DNA from 4 places in the Weizmannia sp. FSL W8-0676 genome. Region 2 is predicted to be linked to each of the others. Evidence: riboswitches for the same ligand, from Rfam matches in the RefSeq annotation. Region 2 holds a riboswitch; each other region holds the start of a gene.
What was found. A riboswitch is a leader RNA that binds a small molecule or an ion and turns the genes downstream of it on or off. The one in region 2 is predicted to bind S-adenosylmethionine.

Region 1: another riboswitch for S-adenosylmethionine. It lies ahead of NST20_RS03820 (O-acetylhomoserine aminocarboxypropyltransferase/cysteine synthase family protein); the one in region 2 lies ahead of NST20_RS13990 (YezD family protein).
Region 3: another riboswitch for S-adenosylmethionine. It lies ahead of metK (methionine adenosyltransferase); the one in region 2 lies ahead of NST20_RS13990 (YezD family protein).
Region 4: another riboswitch for S-adenosylmethionine. It lies ahead of NST20_RS01490 (phosphoadenylyl-sulfate reductase); the one in region 2 lies ahead of NST20_RS13990 (YezD family protein).

Annotation. Positions count from the first base shown of each region.
Region 1 is NZ_CP151954.1:811,647-815,205, reverse strand. Features, by position in the region: gene NST20_RS03825 (homoserine dehydrogenase) at 1-166, opposite strand, end outside; gene NST20_RS03820 (O-acetylhomoserine aminocarboxypropyltransferase/cysteine synthase family protein) at 427-1,725, opposite strand; SAM riboswitch class I at 1,829-1,936, opposite strand; gene cls (cardiolipin synthase) at 2,035-3,480, opposite strand.
Region 2 is NZ_CP151954.1:2,843,628-2,847,186, forward strand. Features, by position in the region: gene NST20_RS13980 (hypothetical protein) at 1-134, opposite strand, end outside; gene NST20_RS13985 (bifunctional GNAT family N-acetyltransferase/carbon-nitrogen hydrolase family protein) at 434-1,978, opposite strand; SAM riboswitch class I at 2,120-2,226, shown strand; gene NST20_RS13990 (YezD family protein) at 2,343-2,522, shown strand; gene NST20_RS13995 (hypothetical protein) at 2,611-2,874, opposite strand; gene NST20_RS14000 (IS110 family transposase) at 3,107-3,559, shown strand, end outside.
Region 3 is NZ_CP151954.1:2,187,929-2,191,487, reverse strand. Features, by position in the region: gene NST20_RS10770 (DNA mismatch repair protein MutT) at 1-45, shown strand, start outside; gene pckA (phosphoenolpyruvate carboxykinase (ATP)) at 64-1,650, opposite strand; SAM riboswitch class I at 1,827-1,975, shown strand; gene metK (methionine adenosyltransferase) at 2,120-3,331, shown strand; gene asnB (asparagine synthase (glutamine-hydrolyzing)) at 3,552-3,559, shown strand, end outside.
Region 4 is NZ_CP151954.1:289,337-292,895, reverse strand. Features, by position in the region: gene NST20_RS01500 (sirohydrochlorin chelatase) at 1-452, opposite strand, end outside; gene cobA (uroporphyrinogen-III C-methyltransferase) at 459-1,217, opposite strand; gene NST20_RS01490 (phosphoadenylyl-sulfate reductase) at 1,345-2,070, opposite strand; SAM riboswitch class I at 2,162-2,266, opposite strand; gene NST20_RS01485 (hypothetical protein) at 2,368-2,547, opposite strand; gene NST20_RS01480 (TIGR04104 family putative zinc finger protein) at 2,577-2,882, opposite strand; gene NST20_RS01475 (glycosyl hydrolase family 28-related protein) at 3,053-3,559, shown strand, end outside.

The DNA of each region.
Region 1 (3,559 bases), 1.3 Mb from region 2:
AACTGTCAATGTTCCGCTTTTTACGGGGGTTTTTGATCAGAACCGCTGCAATCTCTACCTCGGCATGCAGCTTTTCTTTCAGCTGCTCCCGGTGGGTCCGGACGGCTTCATACACGCCCTGGCCGACCGTCCCGAAGCCGAGCAGCGCTGCTTTAATCACCCTCATTTATCCAAAAACCTCCCTGCAATATAGCGCTATTCGCCTCTGAAGCGTTTTGTTCATTTAAAACATCAAGCGGCCCGGCGGTCTCCGGTGCAGCCGGCACCCATAAGCTCCCGATCCGGAACAGGTGTGCAGGCCGTCCGTGCCGACAAAATTGTATAGTGGGATCAGCCCGGAACGGATCCCGTGCAAGTTTTCCGGATCGCCTGTTGGCATTCGCCGTGGCGGCCTTCGCACGAACCTGCCTGGCCCGTTACCTGCTTTTACCGGGCTGTAACGGCCGTCGCTTTTGTAATGGCTTGATCGAGGTCGGCTGTCAAATCTTCGACGGCTTCGAGCCCGACAGACAAGCGGATCAAATCACCCGTGACCCCTGACTTTTCCAGTTCTTCATCGCTCAGCTGCGAATGCGTAGTCGTTGCTGGGTGGATGATCAGCGATTTCGCGTCGCCGACATTCGCTACATGCGACCACAGCTTGATATTGTCGATCACGCGCCTCCCTGTTTCCCGGCCGCCTTTCACACCGAAGTTAACAATGGAGCCGTAGCCGCCGTTTAAATATTTTTGCGCCAGCTCATGGGACGGATGGTCTTCAAGGCCCGGATAATTGACCCATGCAACATCCGGATGGTTTTTCAGAAATTCCGCGACTTTCAACGCATTTTCGTTATGCCTTTCCACGCGCAAATGCAGCGTTTCAAGCCCTTGCAGGAATAAAAAGGCGTTGTCCGGGCTTAAAGCCGGCCCGAAGTCGCGCAAAAGCTGAACGCGAAGTTTTGTGGCGAACGCAGCCTGTGCCGTGTCGACGCCGTAGCGCAAGCCGTGGTAGCTCGGATCCGGTTCGCTGAAGTCCGGGAATTTCTCTGTGTTCCAGTCAAAATGCCCGCCGTCAACGGCAACACCGCCGATCGCCGTTCCGTGTCCGCCGATCCATTTTGTCGCCGAATGGACAACCACGTCCGCTCCCCATTTGATCGGATTCGAGCCATACGGAGAAGCAAACGTGTTGTCGACAATCAAAGGAATGCCGTTTTCATGGGCAACTTCCGCCACTTTTTCCACGTCGAGCACCTGCAGGCTTGGGTTGCCGATAATTTCCGCATACAATGCTTTCGTTTTCGGGGTGATCGCCTGGCGGAACGCTTCAGGGTCAGACCCGTCCACAAACTTGACGTTAATGCCGTATTTCGGCAATGTCACGGCAAACAAATTATATGTGCCGCCGTAAAGATTGCTGGCGGATACGATGTCGTCGCCCGCACGCACAATATTCAAAATGGAGAAGGCAATGGCCGCCGCGCCGGATGATAAACCGACAGCCGCCGTTCCGCCTTCCAGTGCGGCAACGCGTTTTTCAAACACATCCACAGTCGGATTGCCAAGGCGGGAATAAATGAAACCTTCTTTTGATAAATTGAAGACGCCCTCTGCATGTTCTGTATCCGGAAAAACGTAAGAAGTCGTCCGGTATACCGGCACGGCGCGCGAGCCTGTCGCCGGGTCCGGTTCCTGGCCCCCGTGCAGCAATAAAGTTTCCGGTTGTAATGATGATTGTGTCATTTTTAAATCCTCCTGGTTTTTTAAAATTTTCCTGCGAAAGATGGAAGAGGAAATGAAAAACCCTCTTCGTAAGGGAAGAGGGTTACAATGTATGTAAGTTCCTCCCTTATCTTTCAGACGCATGTCTGTAGGAATTAGCACCTTTTCAGGCAAATGCCTGAAGGTTGCCGGGCTTCGCAGGGCCTAGTCCCTCCGCCGCTCTCGATAAGAGTTTCTTTTCATAATTCAATTTTGAATGACTTATTGTTTAAGATTATAGAAGACCAATGGCAAACCGTCAACCTTTTTTTGAAAAATTTTCTTTTTCTTCTACAAAATTGGCGATAACAGCCGGGAAATGGACTCTTTAAACCGTACATAAAGCGGCCGGTTCTGGTAAACATGGAGCGTTAATTCGGTTGATTTGGCCATGTCGTCCCGGAAAATGCCGGCAAGTGTGCCGGAAAGCTCGCGGTCGTACAGCACGGCGTTCACTTCAAAATTGAGGCGGAAACTGCGCACATCAATATTGGCCGTGCCGACGGAAGCAATTTTCCCGTCTACGACAATCATTTTCGCGTGGATGAACCCATTTTGATAAATGTACACTTTGACGCCCGTTTTTAACAGCTGGCCGATGTTGGAAAGCGTCGCCCAGTAGACAAACATATGGTCCGGTTTATTTGGAATCATAATCCGGACATCCACTCCGGATAAAGCGGCAAGCGTCAGCGCGTTCAGGAGGCTGTCATCCGGAATAAAATACGGTGTTTGCAAATAAATATATTTTTTGGCGGAATTGATCATTTTAATATAGCTGTTTTTAATCTGCTCCCATTCGGAATCGGGGCCGCTTGAGACAATTTGGATATCGGTTTCCCCCTGCGGCGGGATGACCGGGAAATAACGTTCTTCATCTCTTACATCGTGCGGTGACGCCTGATTCCAGTCCAAAATAAAGCGGGTCTGCATGGCATAAACAGCGCTCCCGGCAATCCGTAAATGCGTGTCCCGCCAATAACCAAATTTTTTATTCAGGCCAAGATACTCATCCCCGACGTTAAAACCGCCGATATAACCGACCCGTCCGTCGATAATCGCCAATTTCCGATGGTTTCTGAAGTTGACGCGCAAATTAATGAGCGGGATACGGGCAGGAAAAAAGGACGCCACTTCCCCTCCGGCTTCAATCAGCGGCCGGAAAAATTTGCGGCGGAACAGCATCCGCGATCCCATATCATCATAAAGCAGCCGCACCTTTACGCCTTCTCTTGCTTTTTGGGACAGCAGTTCAATCAATTCATGGCCGAGACGGTCATTCCGGAAAATATAATATACAAGATGAATACTGTCTTTTGCATTCCGGATGTCTTCAAATAAAGCCTGGAATTTTTTCCTGCCGTCTGTGAAAATATCGACGTGATTGTCCTGGGAAAGGATCGCCCCGTCATTCATCAGCAGCATATAAACGAGATCCTTATACTGGGCTGTCCGCTCATCATGAAACGGAAACCGGTTTTCGCGCAGCAGTTCAATCTGCTGCTGGGAAATTTCCTTAATGCCGATCTTCTCCTGTACCTTCCAGTCAAAAATTTTCCGGCGGCTTAAATTTTGCCCGAATACCAAATACAGGATAAAGCCGGCAATCGGCAGGAATAGCAGCACCAAAAGCCAGGCCCAGGTTGCGCCGACATCCCGCCGTTCGAGGAAAATAACGGTTCCTGCCAGAATAAAATTCAAAAGAAACAAGATAACCAATAGTACCGTTACAATCATTGCGTTCTCCTTTTCGTACACCCTTTGTTCCTGTTGTAGGTTTGTTCCCGGCCGGTATCCGGGAACACGGTGAAGTGTT
Region 2 (3,559 bases):
GCCCTTATTCTCGTAATATCTTTACTAGTGATATGCCGAAAGCCTCTTATACTTATTTTCCAAATCTTGATTAAATTTGCTAGTTCATCATCTGGAATGGTACTAAATATTTTCTTCCATATTTCTTTCTCCATCTTTTCCCCTCCTGATTCTATTTACTTATCATTTTACTTTATAGTGATACCGATAGAAATGCCTTTAACAGTCTTTTTTTCTGTCCCCTGTAATCAAGTGCAATCAAACTGATCTGATTCACTCTCTTTTCTTCGGTCTATATAAAATGAACTGAAGTTTTTACATTAAGCCCGGGCACCACTGCATAATGGAAGCTTTTTACAGCAGGCAACAGAGCCGCGATATTTTGTTCACTTTATATAGCTTTTTTTAAATGAAAAAAGTGCTTACCCCTTAAGCACCTTTTTCGTTTTCCTTATTATGATTTGCTATTGATTTTAATCTGATACAAATCTCTTCTCCGGTCGGCCAGTTGCCGGACGGAGCCGCTGTTGCGGTTGCGGCGCAGTTTCTCAAGATCGACATCGCCGACAACAACGGTATCGACATTGGGATCGCATTCCCCGACAATGCCGTCCCGGGCAAAGCCGAAATCGGAGGGGGAAAAGATCCCGGACTGGGCATACTGGATATCCATGTTTTCCACGTGGGTCAGGTTGCCGACTGTTCCCGCAATACAGGTGTACACCTGGTTTTCAATGGCCCGCGCCTGCGCGCAGTAGCGGACGCGCAAATAGGCCTGGCGGTCGTCCGTGCAAAACGGGACAAAAATAATGTTCGCACCGTGGTCGACAGCGACACGGGCCAGCTCCGGAAACTCGATATCATAGCAAATCAGAATCGCAATTTTCCCGCAATCCGTATCAAATACATTGAGTTCGTTTCCTTCCGCGATCCCCCACCATTTCCGCTCATTTGGCGTAATATGGAGTTTGGTCTGCCTCTCAATCGTCCCGTCGCGCCGGAACAAAAAAGCGACATTGTAAATGCCCCCGTCTTCTTCCACAAAATGGGACCCGCCGATAATGTTGACATTGTAGCGTACGGCAAGCTCTGTAAACAGTTCAATATATTGGTCTGTGTACCCGGAAAGCCGGCGCACTGCCTGGTCAGGGCGTTTTTCTTCCAGGTAGGACATCAACTGCGTGGTGAAAATTTCCGGAAAAACGGCGAAATCAGAACCGAAATCCGCGGCCACATCGACATAATATTCTACCTGTCTGACAAAATCATCGAAGGAATCAATTTTTTTCATCATATATTGGATCGCTGTAATCCTGACCGGGAACGAAGCATGATAGACACGGCGGGACTTCGGCAAATAATCGACGTTATGCCATTCCATAAGCGTTGCAAATGAAGCGGATGCTGTATCATCCGGCAAATACTGCCTGTTGATCCGCATAATCTGGAACCCTTCAAGCAGCTGGAAGGACAGAACCGGGTCATAAATATTGTGCATCTCGACTTCTTCCACGTATTCGCGCGGGGTCATTTTGTCTTTATATTTGCTGTAATTCGGAATCCGGCCGCCAATGATGATGCTTTGAAGGTTCATTTTCCGGCAAAGCTCTTTCCGTGCCTCATACAAACGGTGCCCGAACTTCATGCGCCGGTATTCCGGGTCGATCATCACTTCAATGCCGTACAGGTTGAGCCCGTGCGGATTATGGTTGGTAATGTAGCCGTTCGCAGTGATCGTATCCCATGTATGCTGGTCTTCGTATTCATCGAAATTGACAATTAAGCTGGAGCAGGAACCGACGATTTTCCCTTCGTATTCCACGCAAAACTGCCCTTCCGGAAAAATCCGGATATGGCTTTCCAGCTGCTCGTGTTTCCACGGCTCCATCCCCGGAAAACATTTTTTCGACAATGCCATAATATCATCAATGTCTTCAAAGCGGATGTTCCGCACCTCGATTTTCTTCTCAAACTTGGATACATCTGTCTCTGGCACAATCTCACACCCTTAACACACTTTTTCTATTATCATACCCTATCCGAATCGGTTTTGCCCGAAAAGCAGCTGAAATGCCGAAAATATAAGTTGACAAATCGGAATAATATTATTTATCATAGTTTTAACAAATTATTTCTATACAGCTTATCAAGAGAGGGGGAGGGACTGGCCCGAGGAAACCTCAGCAACAGATTCTTTTTGGGAATACTGTGCTAATTCCAGCAAGCGCCAAGCTTGGAAGATAAGTTAAGGAGCCGCGCCCTCTTCTTAACTTTTCTTGAAGGGGGCCTTTCTTTTTTGGATCATCCGCATTGCCGGCCGGACCACCACGCACACACGAAATTTATTTTGGGGGGTATGAAAAATGGCTCATATTGATGAAACGAAAGTAGCCCGCATTATGGAATCATTGCAAAAACTGGAGTTTGGAACAGTGGTCATTTCGATCCATGAAGGAAACATCACACAGATCGAAACAACCGAGAAAGTCCGGTTTGCACTGGAAAAGAAAAAAGCGGCACTTCCCAAACAAAAGATGGGATGACGGGCGCCGGCATTCCGGTTATCTCTTTTCCCGTTGTTCGTGCTACACGAATGCCGGCATTTGGATATCGTCCAAATGCCGGATTTGTTTAAGAGTACAGTGGTATGGAAATTTGCGGAAATGCTGTTTTTAAAGCAGCATTCAGGCGGCCAGCCGCTTGCCGGTCAAGTTCATAAAACCCATCCTCGTATAATAAGTTTAAATCCAAAGTGGATGTCAATTTCCAGTTCATTCTGCTGCTCATTGACAAGTGAATATAAGATTTTGTATTCCGGGCGAGCCCGGAATACAAGTTCGGACTTGGACGCTTCGCGATGTTCCCGGATAATGGTCTTAGGATCGTTTGGGTCAATGCTTCCCCTCCTTGTAGCCTGACTACTCGAAAAGTCTGCATCCCCAGGTTCTTGCTTGAACGTCTAACCCGTAGGCCGTTCCTCCGGATCTCCGTGCTGGAAATGAGCAGTTCCAGGCAGCCCACGGCCCGGATGAGTTCTCATACGCGAGGCTGACAGATCGGCAAGCCATCTGGGGATATCCCGAAGCGTCCGATTCCATCGATCCCAATACAGAGAGGAGGAAATCATATGCCCTTATTTGTCGGTATTGACGTGAGCTCCAAAAACCTCGATGCCTGCCTGATGGATGGAATGGGGGAAACGTTAGCCACCCAAACGGTGACAAACAATCTTCCCGGTGCCTCTGAGTTAAGAGACACCATCCTCCAACATGCGGAGGCGGATGACACCATCCAGATCGCCATGGAGGCCACATCTGTGTATAGTTGGCACCCGGCAATGTTTTTCCATGAAGATCCCGAGCTGAAACAGCGTCGTACAAAGGTGTTTACCCTGAATCCGAAGCTGGTGAGAAATTTCAAAAAGGCTTATGCCGAGATGGACAAGACCGATCCCAAAGATGCCTGGGTAATTGCGGACCGCTTGCGTTTCGGGAGATTGCCGAAATCCGTGATTCAGTCAGAACAATACCTTGCCCTTCAACGGTTAACACGGATGCGCTATCACCTGATTCAAAGTTTA
Region 3 (3,559 bases), 660 kb from region 2:
CTGCAGGAAGGAATCAGCGCCGTCCAGGCAAGTACCTGGTTTTAGCCGGGCTCCCGCTTATGCTTAAATAAGCGGGCCGCCGAGTTTTTCAATATCATCCGGCACTGATGAAAATTGCCGGAAATTTTCTTTGAACCGGGTTGCAAGTTCGAACGCTTTTTCACGGTAAGCCTGCTTGTCCGCCCATGTATCTTGCGGATAAAGGACTTTCTCCGGCACCCCTTCAATACGGGCCGGGATGTGCAGCCCGAAAATATCATCCTGCCGCGTTTCCACATTTTTCAGTTTGCCGTTTATCGCAGCCCGGACCATGGCCCTCGTATAGCTTAATTTCATGCGGGAACCGGTTCCGTACGGGCCGCCTGTCCAGCCGGTATTGACCAGAAATACCTGGACGTTGTGCCTGCCAATTTTCTCTCCGAGCATTTCCGCATAAACGGCGGGCTCAAGCGGCAAAAACGGCGCGCCGAAGCAAGTGGAGAACACAGCTTCCGGGCGCGTGACGCCGCGTTCGGTGCCGGCCAGTTTGGAAGTGTAACCGCTCAAGAAATGGTACATGGCCTGCTCTTTTGTCAGCCTGCTGATCGGTGGCAGGACACCGGACGCATCAGCCGTCAGAAATATAATGGTTGACGGATGGCCGGCCATGCCGGAACGGGCAATATTGCCGATGTTTTCAATCGGGTAAGCAGCCCTTGTATTTTCCGTCAGTGCATTGTTGCCATATTGCGGCCTACGGGACACCGGATCTACGACTACATTTTCAAGTACGGTCCCAAACCGGATTGCCCGGTAAATTTGCGGTTCTTTTTCTTCTGTAAGCCCGATGCACTTTGCATAGCATCCGCCTTCAATATTGAAGACGCCGCTGTCGGACCAGCCGTGCTCATCGTCCCCTATAAGCGCGCGCTCCGGATCGGCGGAAAGTGTCGTTTTCCCGGTCCCGGACAAGCCGAAAAACAGGGCCGTATCGCCGTTTTTCCCGGTATTGGCGGAGCAGTGCATGGGAAGGATGCCTTTTTGCGGCAGCAAATAATTCATGATGGAAAAAATGCTTTTTTTCATTTCGCCTGCATATTCCGTTCCGCCGATCAGAATCATCCGGCGTTCAAGTGAAATCATGATGAACGCTTCGGAATTCGTGCCGTCAAGCGCCGGGTCTGCTTTAAACAGCGGCGCGGAAAGAATGGTAAATTGCGCATCGTGTTGATTGAGTTCCTCCGCATCCGGCCGGATAAACAATTGATGCGCGAATAAATTATGCCAGGCGAACTCATTCACGGTCTGGATCGGAAGGCGGCTTTTTGGATCGGCACCCGCAAAACCTTTAAACACAAAAATTTCGTCTTTCCCTTTTAAATGCCGGATCATTTTTTCATAGAGCCTGTTGAACACGCCGGGAGATACCGGCTGGTTGATTTTGCCCCAGTCGACACGGTCTTTTGATTCGGAGTCGACGACAATAAATTTATCTTTCGGCGACCTTCCTGTGTATTTTCCTGTTGTAGCAGAAATGGCCCCTTCCGTTGTCAGCACAGCTTCTTTCCGTTCAATAATTTTTTCCATTAATTGCGGCACGGAAAGCTGCATGCGCACATTTTCCCCCGACAACAAAAACTTTAAATCGTCAGAAGCGCCAATCAGATCCATTTTCATAAACCGCCCCTTTGAATAACTTATTTCGCTTTAAACGATATCAGTATAACATATTCATCCGTTTATTACATACTTTTTCCCGGGAAAAATGCAGGGGGCAAAAGGGCAAATGGTGAAAAAAGCATTGACAGCGCCTGCTAAATTGCGTATGATTTTACTTTGAACGGATACTCTTATCCCGAGCTGGTGGAGGGACGGGCCCGATGAAACCCAGCAACCCGCCTCTGGAACAGGCAATGCGCTCGCAACGCAGCTGCCGCTTGACTTCCAGGCAAAGGTGCTAACCTGCAGCAAGGAATGTTTCCTTGAACGATAAGAGTGAAAGGCGCGATTGATTGAAGTCAAAACCTTTCCACTCATATGAATGGGAAAGGTTTTTATTTTTGGCTTTGTACTTAAAATGAATCGAGTTTAGGGTATGAGTACCGTTTTCAATATGTAACAATATAAGGAGGAAAAGCGGATGTTAAAAGGACGGCATTTGTTCACATCGGAATCGGTGACGGAAGGCCATCCGGACAAAATTTGCGACCAGATTTCCGATGCCATTTTGGATGCCATTTTAGAAAAAGACCCGAATGCCCGCGTTGCCTGCGAAACTTCCGTCACGACAGGGCTCGTGCTCGTCACGGGGGAAATTTCCACCAATACATATGTGGATATTCCGAAAGTGGTGCGCAAGACCATTAAAGAGATTGGCTATACGCGCGCGAAATACGGGTTTGATGCGGAAACCTGCGCTGTTTTGACATCGATTGACGAACAGTCCGAGGATATTGCGCGCGGCGTTAACCAGGCTTTGGAAGCCCGCGAAGGCGGGATGAGCGATGAAGAGATTGAGGCAATCGGAGCCGGCGACCAGGGCCTGATGTTCGGGTTTGCCTGCAATGAGACAGAAGAGCTGATGCCGCTTCCCATTTCGCTTGCCCACAAGCTTGCCCGCCGTCTTGCTGAACTCCGCAAACATGAAGTGATCCCGTATTTGCGCCCGGATGCGAAGACACAGGTGACAGTTGAATATGATGAGAACAACCAGCCTGCCCGGATTGATACAATTGTCATTTCAACGCAGCATAATCCTGACATCAGTTCCGGGCAAATTCAGGGGGATATGAAAAAATACGTCATTGAACCGGTTGTGCCGGCAGACTTACTCGATGCGGATACAAAGTATTTGATTAATCCGACCGGCCGCTTTGTTATCGGCGGCCCTCAAGGGGATGCCGGGCTGACCGGCCGCAAAATCATTGTCGACACGTACGGCGGATATGCACGCCACGGCGGCGGCGCATTTTCCGGGAAAGACCCGACGAAAGTGGACCGTTCCGCTGCTTATGCCGCCCGCTATGTTGCGAAAAATATTGTTGCGGCCGGCCTTGCGGAAAAATGTGAGGTACAGCTTGCGTATGCGATCGGGGTGGCGAAGCCCGTTTCCATTTCCATCGATACGTTTGGGACTGGAAAAGTTCCGGAAGAAGTGCTGATCGAGGCGGTTGAAGCCCATTTTGACCTGCGCCCGGCCGGCATTATCAAAATGCTCGACTTGCGCCGCCCGATTTACAGACAGACCGCTGCGTACGGGCATTTCGGCCGCGATGATTTGGATGTGCCTTGGGAAAAAACGGACAAAGCCGGGGCGTTGAATGAATTCGCCCGCAATCATATCGGAAAATAATGGGAAAAAGAGCGTGCCTGTTGATAGGCCGCTCTTTTTCCATGCGGGAGATACATGTACCTTTTTTAACAAAATCCCTGCAAACTGCCGGAAAACATGCTAAACTATATTACATGTGCAGATTTTGGCCGTCAAATTTTGGCGGAAATCGATTTGTTTTTTCAAGAAATAAATTTACAATAGAAGTATATCGAAATGATTAAAGTAGGTGACTTTTTACATGTGCGG
Region 4 (3,559 bases), 760 kb from region 2:
AGCCCGTCCGCAATTTTTGCAAAATCGCACAGTGTTTCCGGATTACGGCTGCCGCGTCCGACCAGCAGAATCCAGGCACCCGGAGGCATGCCGGTTTCCAAAATATTTTCCGCCAGGATTCCGGTGATCCGGTCCCCGACGCCGAGCGGGCGGCCGTACGTAAACACAATATGCGGATAACGTCGTTTCGCTTCCCGGATCGCACGCGGGATATCCTCATAATAATGCCCGGCACTCAGCAGCAATACCGGCACAACGGCGATACGCCCTGCGCCGCCCCGGACAAGCGCATCAATCCCTGCTGCAATATCCGGTTCCGCAATTTCCAGATAACAAATTTCCTGGAGATCCGCATCCACCTGTGCCATCGCTTGCCGGATTGCCGCTGTTGCTTCCCGGGCGGTTTCGGGCACACGGCTGCCGTGGCTGACATATAAAACACCTTGTTTCATACCCGTTCACCCGGTACAGGCCGGAGCAGCGGAAAGCTGTTCAAACCATTTCAACTCATCGCGCAGTTTTACCACTTCTCCGATGATCAAAAGCGATGGGTTGCGCAACCCGTCCGCCTTTTCACTTAAATTTCCAAGCGTGCCGACCGCGGTTTCCTGTTTTTCCGTCGTGCCCCAGCGGATAAGTGCAGCCGGCATGTCCGGCGATTTGCCGTGCTTTATCAGTTGCGCACAGATGAGCGGCAGATTTTTCACGCCCATATAAATGCAAAGTGTATCAATTCCCGCATATTTGGACCAGTATGCATCAAGGTCTTCGCCTTTTTTCGTGACGCCCGCGATAAAAGCAACGGATGTACTGAGCCCGCGGTGGGTGAGCGGAATGCCGGCATAGGCGGGCACGGCGGAACCGGCCGTAATCCCCGGAACGATTTCAAACGGAATATGCTTTTGCACCAGTACTTCCGCCTCCTCCCCGCCTCTGCCGAATATAAACGGATCGCCGCCTTTTAAACGGACAACAGTTTTGCCTTGGTTGGCAAACTTCACAAGCAGGTGGTTGATCGTATCCTGCGACATCGTATGGGCGTCCGGCTTTTTCCCGCAGTAGACGAGTTCCGCATCCGGCCTTGCTTCTTTTAACAGATCCGGATTCACCAGGCGGTCATATAAAATGACATCCGCTTCCCGGATCATGCGCAATCCTTTCACTGTGATCAGTTCCGGATCGCCGGGCCCTGCCCCGACTAAATATACTTTTCTCATTTCTTCACCTGCTTTAAACTTAATCGGATAACTGGTTGGTTTGGTTTATGCGCCCACTTCTCCCGGAGTGGCTGTAGCAGCGGCTTAGAAGGGATGGCCGTTTTTGCCGCAGCACCACCGGGCAGCCTTATTTTTTCTGAACCGTATGCAGCCCGCATTCGGTTTTATGAAAGCCCGCCCATCTTCCTGCTCTTGAGTCGCTGTTTCCGACAGCACGTGTGCACGGGAAACAGCCGATGCTCGGATATCCCTGGTCATGCAATTCGTTATACGGAAGATGATGGGACTTGATATAGTTCCAAACGTCATCCCATGTCCAATGAATCAGCGGGCAAATTTTAATCGAATGGAACCTTTCATCTTTATTGACAAAATTCGTTTTCGCCCTCGTCGGCGATTGCTCCCGCCGCAAGCCGGATATCCAGGCCGCCGCTCCCTGCAGCGTTTCTTCAAGCGGCTTGATTTTCCGGATATAGCAGCATTGGTCCGGATCCCTTTTCCAAAGGGCAGATCCGTATTGCGCCGCCTGTTCATCAAGCGTAAGCGACGGTTTTTTCATTTGGATATTTAAAGCCGGATATTTCTTTTTTACTTTTTCAATCAATTCGTAAGTCTGCGGAAAGTGCAGGTCCGTATCCAAAAATACGATATCCGCATCTTCTCTGACTTTCGAAATGAGATCAATCAGCACCATTCCTTCTGCGCCGAAGCTGCACGCATATACCACTGATTTACCGTACGTGCCATATGCCCACTGCAAAATTTCCAATGCGCCCTTTGTTTCATCTTCCGGCACGAACACTGCAAACGGATCCGACGTAAACTGTTCATATGTGAGCCGCGTTTGCTCCACTCTATTCCCTTCTTTCTTATTCGATTACTAAGGATTAAACGACAAAAATCTTCTTACCCTGAAGTAAGAAGATATCCATTCCCGGGAAATCTTCTTATCTTTCAGGCCACCACCTGCAGGAATTGGCACAGTACCCGTTTTCGGACCTGCTGCCGAGGCTTCACAGGGCCCTTCCCTCCACCTCTCTTGATAAGAAAATAACAACATATAAGCTTGAAGTTTATTGTATACCTTCTTATGCTATTCGTCAACGAAAAATTCTGATAAAGAAAATAAGGCCCATTTTCACGAAAAGTGTTACATGTAGTTTTGGGCCACCTTTTTCTTTCTCATTTGATGAAATGGTTTCCAATCTTTACTTGCATGTGTTTTTTTCAAATCTTGCTCTGTACCAAATCGGTTCATCAATTCACCTTTAAACTTGCGGCGTACCGGCTCAGCTCCGCGTTTCATCATCACCTGGATTTTTGAAGCCATTTAAAAGGGCGACAACTATTCGTTCCCTTTTACCATAGAAGCCTTTCTTTATGATCAAACGAATAAACATAAGGCATCATAAGAATCAAACAAGCCCAAATAATGATGATTAGTGTTATGAATGCAATTTTTGGAATGCCCAATATCATTAGTCCAAATGAGATGAAAAAGCAAAGCAGGGAAAAATATCCAACTTTATTTCGAAACTTCAAACTTGGATATAACTTGGCTTTACAATTTGGACATTCTATGGTTTGGTCAAACTTCCATAATCTCTTAAAGATATAAATCCACTTAAATGGATGGTTACAATCAGAACATTTTGGCAGGCTCATTGACTTCCACCTTCCTTTTCTTCGATTTTAACATAAAATTCAATCTTTTTTATGCCAACAACAATGATTTAGAAAAGAGTCTTCCTTTTTCAGTGCGTTTTCCAACCTGCGGGGGTATACTACATATATCCAATGACAGAGACTGAATGAAGGCAAAGCGGGGTGAAAAAATGATTCATTTGGATAAGCATCATGACCCCCGGACAAACGGCATGCTGCTGCGCCAGCTTTCACGCAGGGCAGTCCAGCCGGGTACCCTAATCCAGGAAAATGAAGCGCTTTTTCAAAAATACTGCCAGCCGGAATTTCACAAACCGTTTTCCCTTTCACGGCTGCTGCTGAACCGGAGATATCCGGTTGAACCGTATAAAACCCTTGCAGATCAGAACGGCCTTGTCTACCCGGAATGGAAAACGATATTGGATCAAGAATACAGCCGGCTGCTGTCTGTGGCATCCCGTACAGTCAATGTGGCAGATTTCGGGGCTGCCGGCGATGGAAAAACCGACTGCACAGCGGCATTCCAAAAAGCACTGGGAAACGGCCGCGTGAAAGTGATCGTACCGGAAGGCGTTTATCTTGTAAAGGGGCTTAAGCTGCCTTCATGGACATGCCTTTGCGGCAGCGGAAAAGGCGTAACAGTCATCAAACTCCATCCGCATGCGCCGAAAAAAACG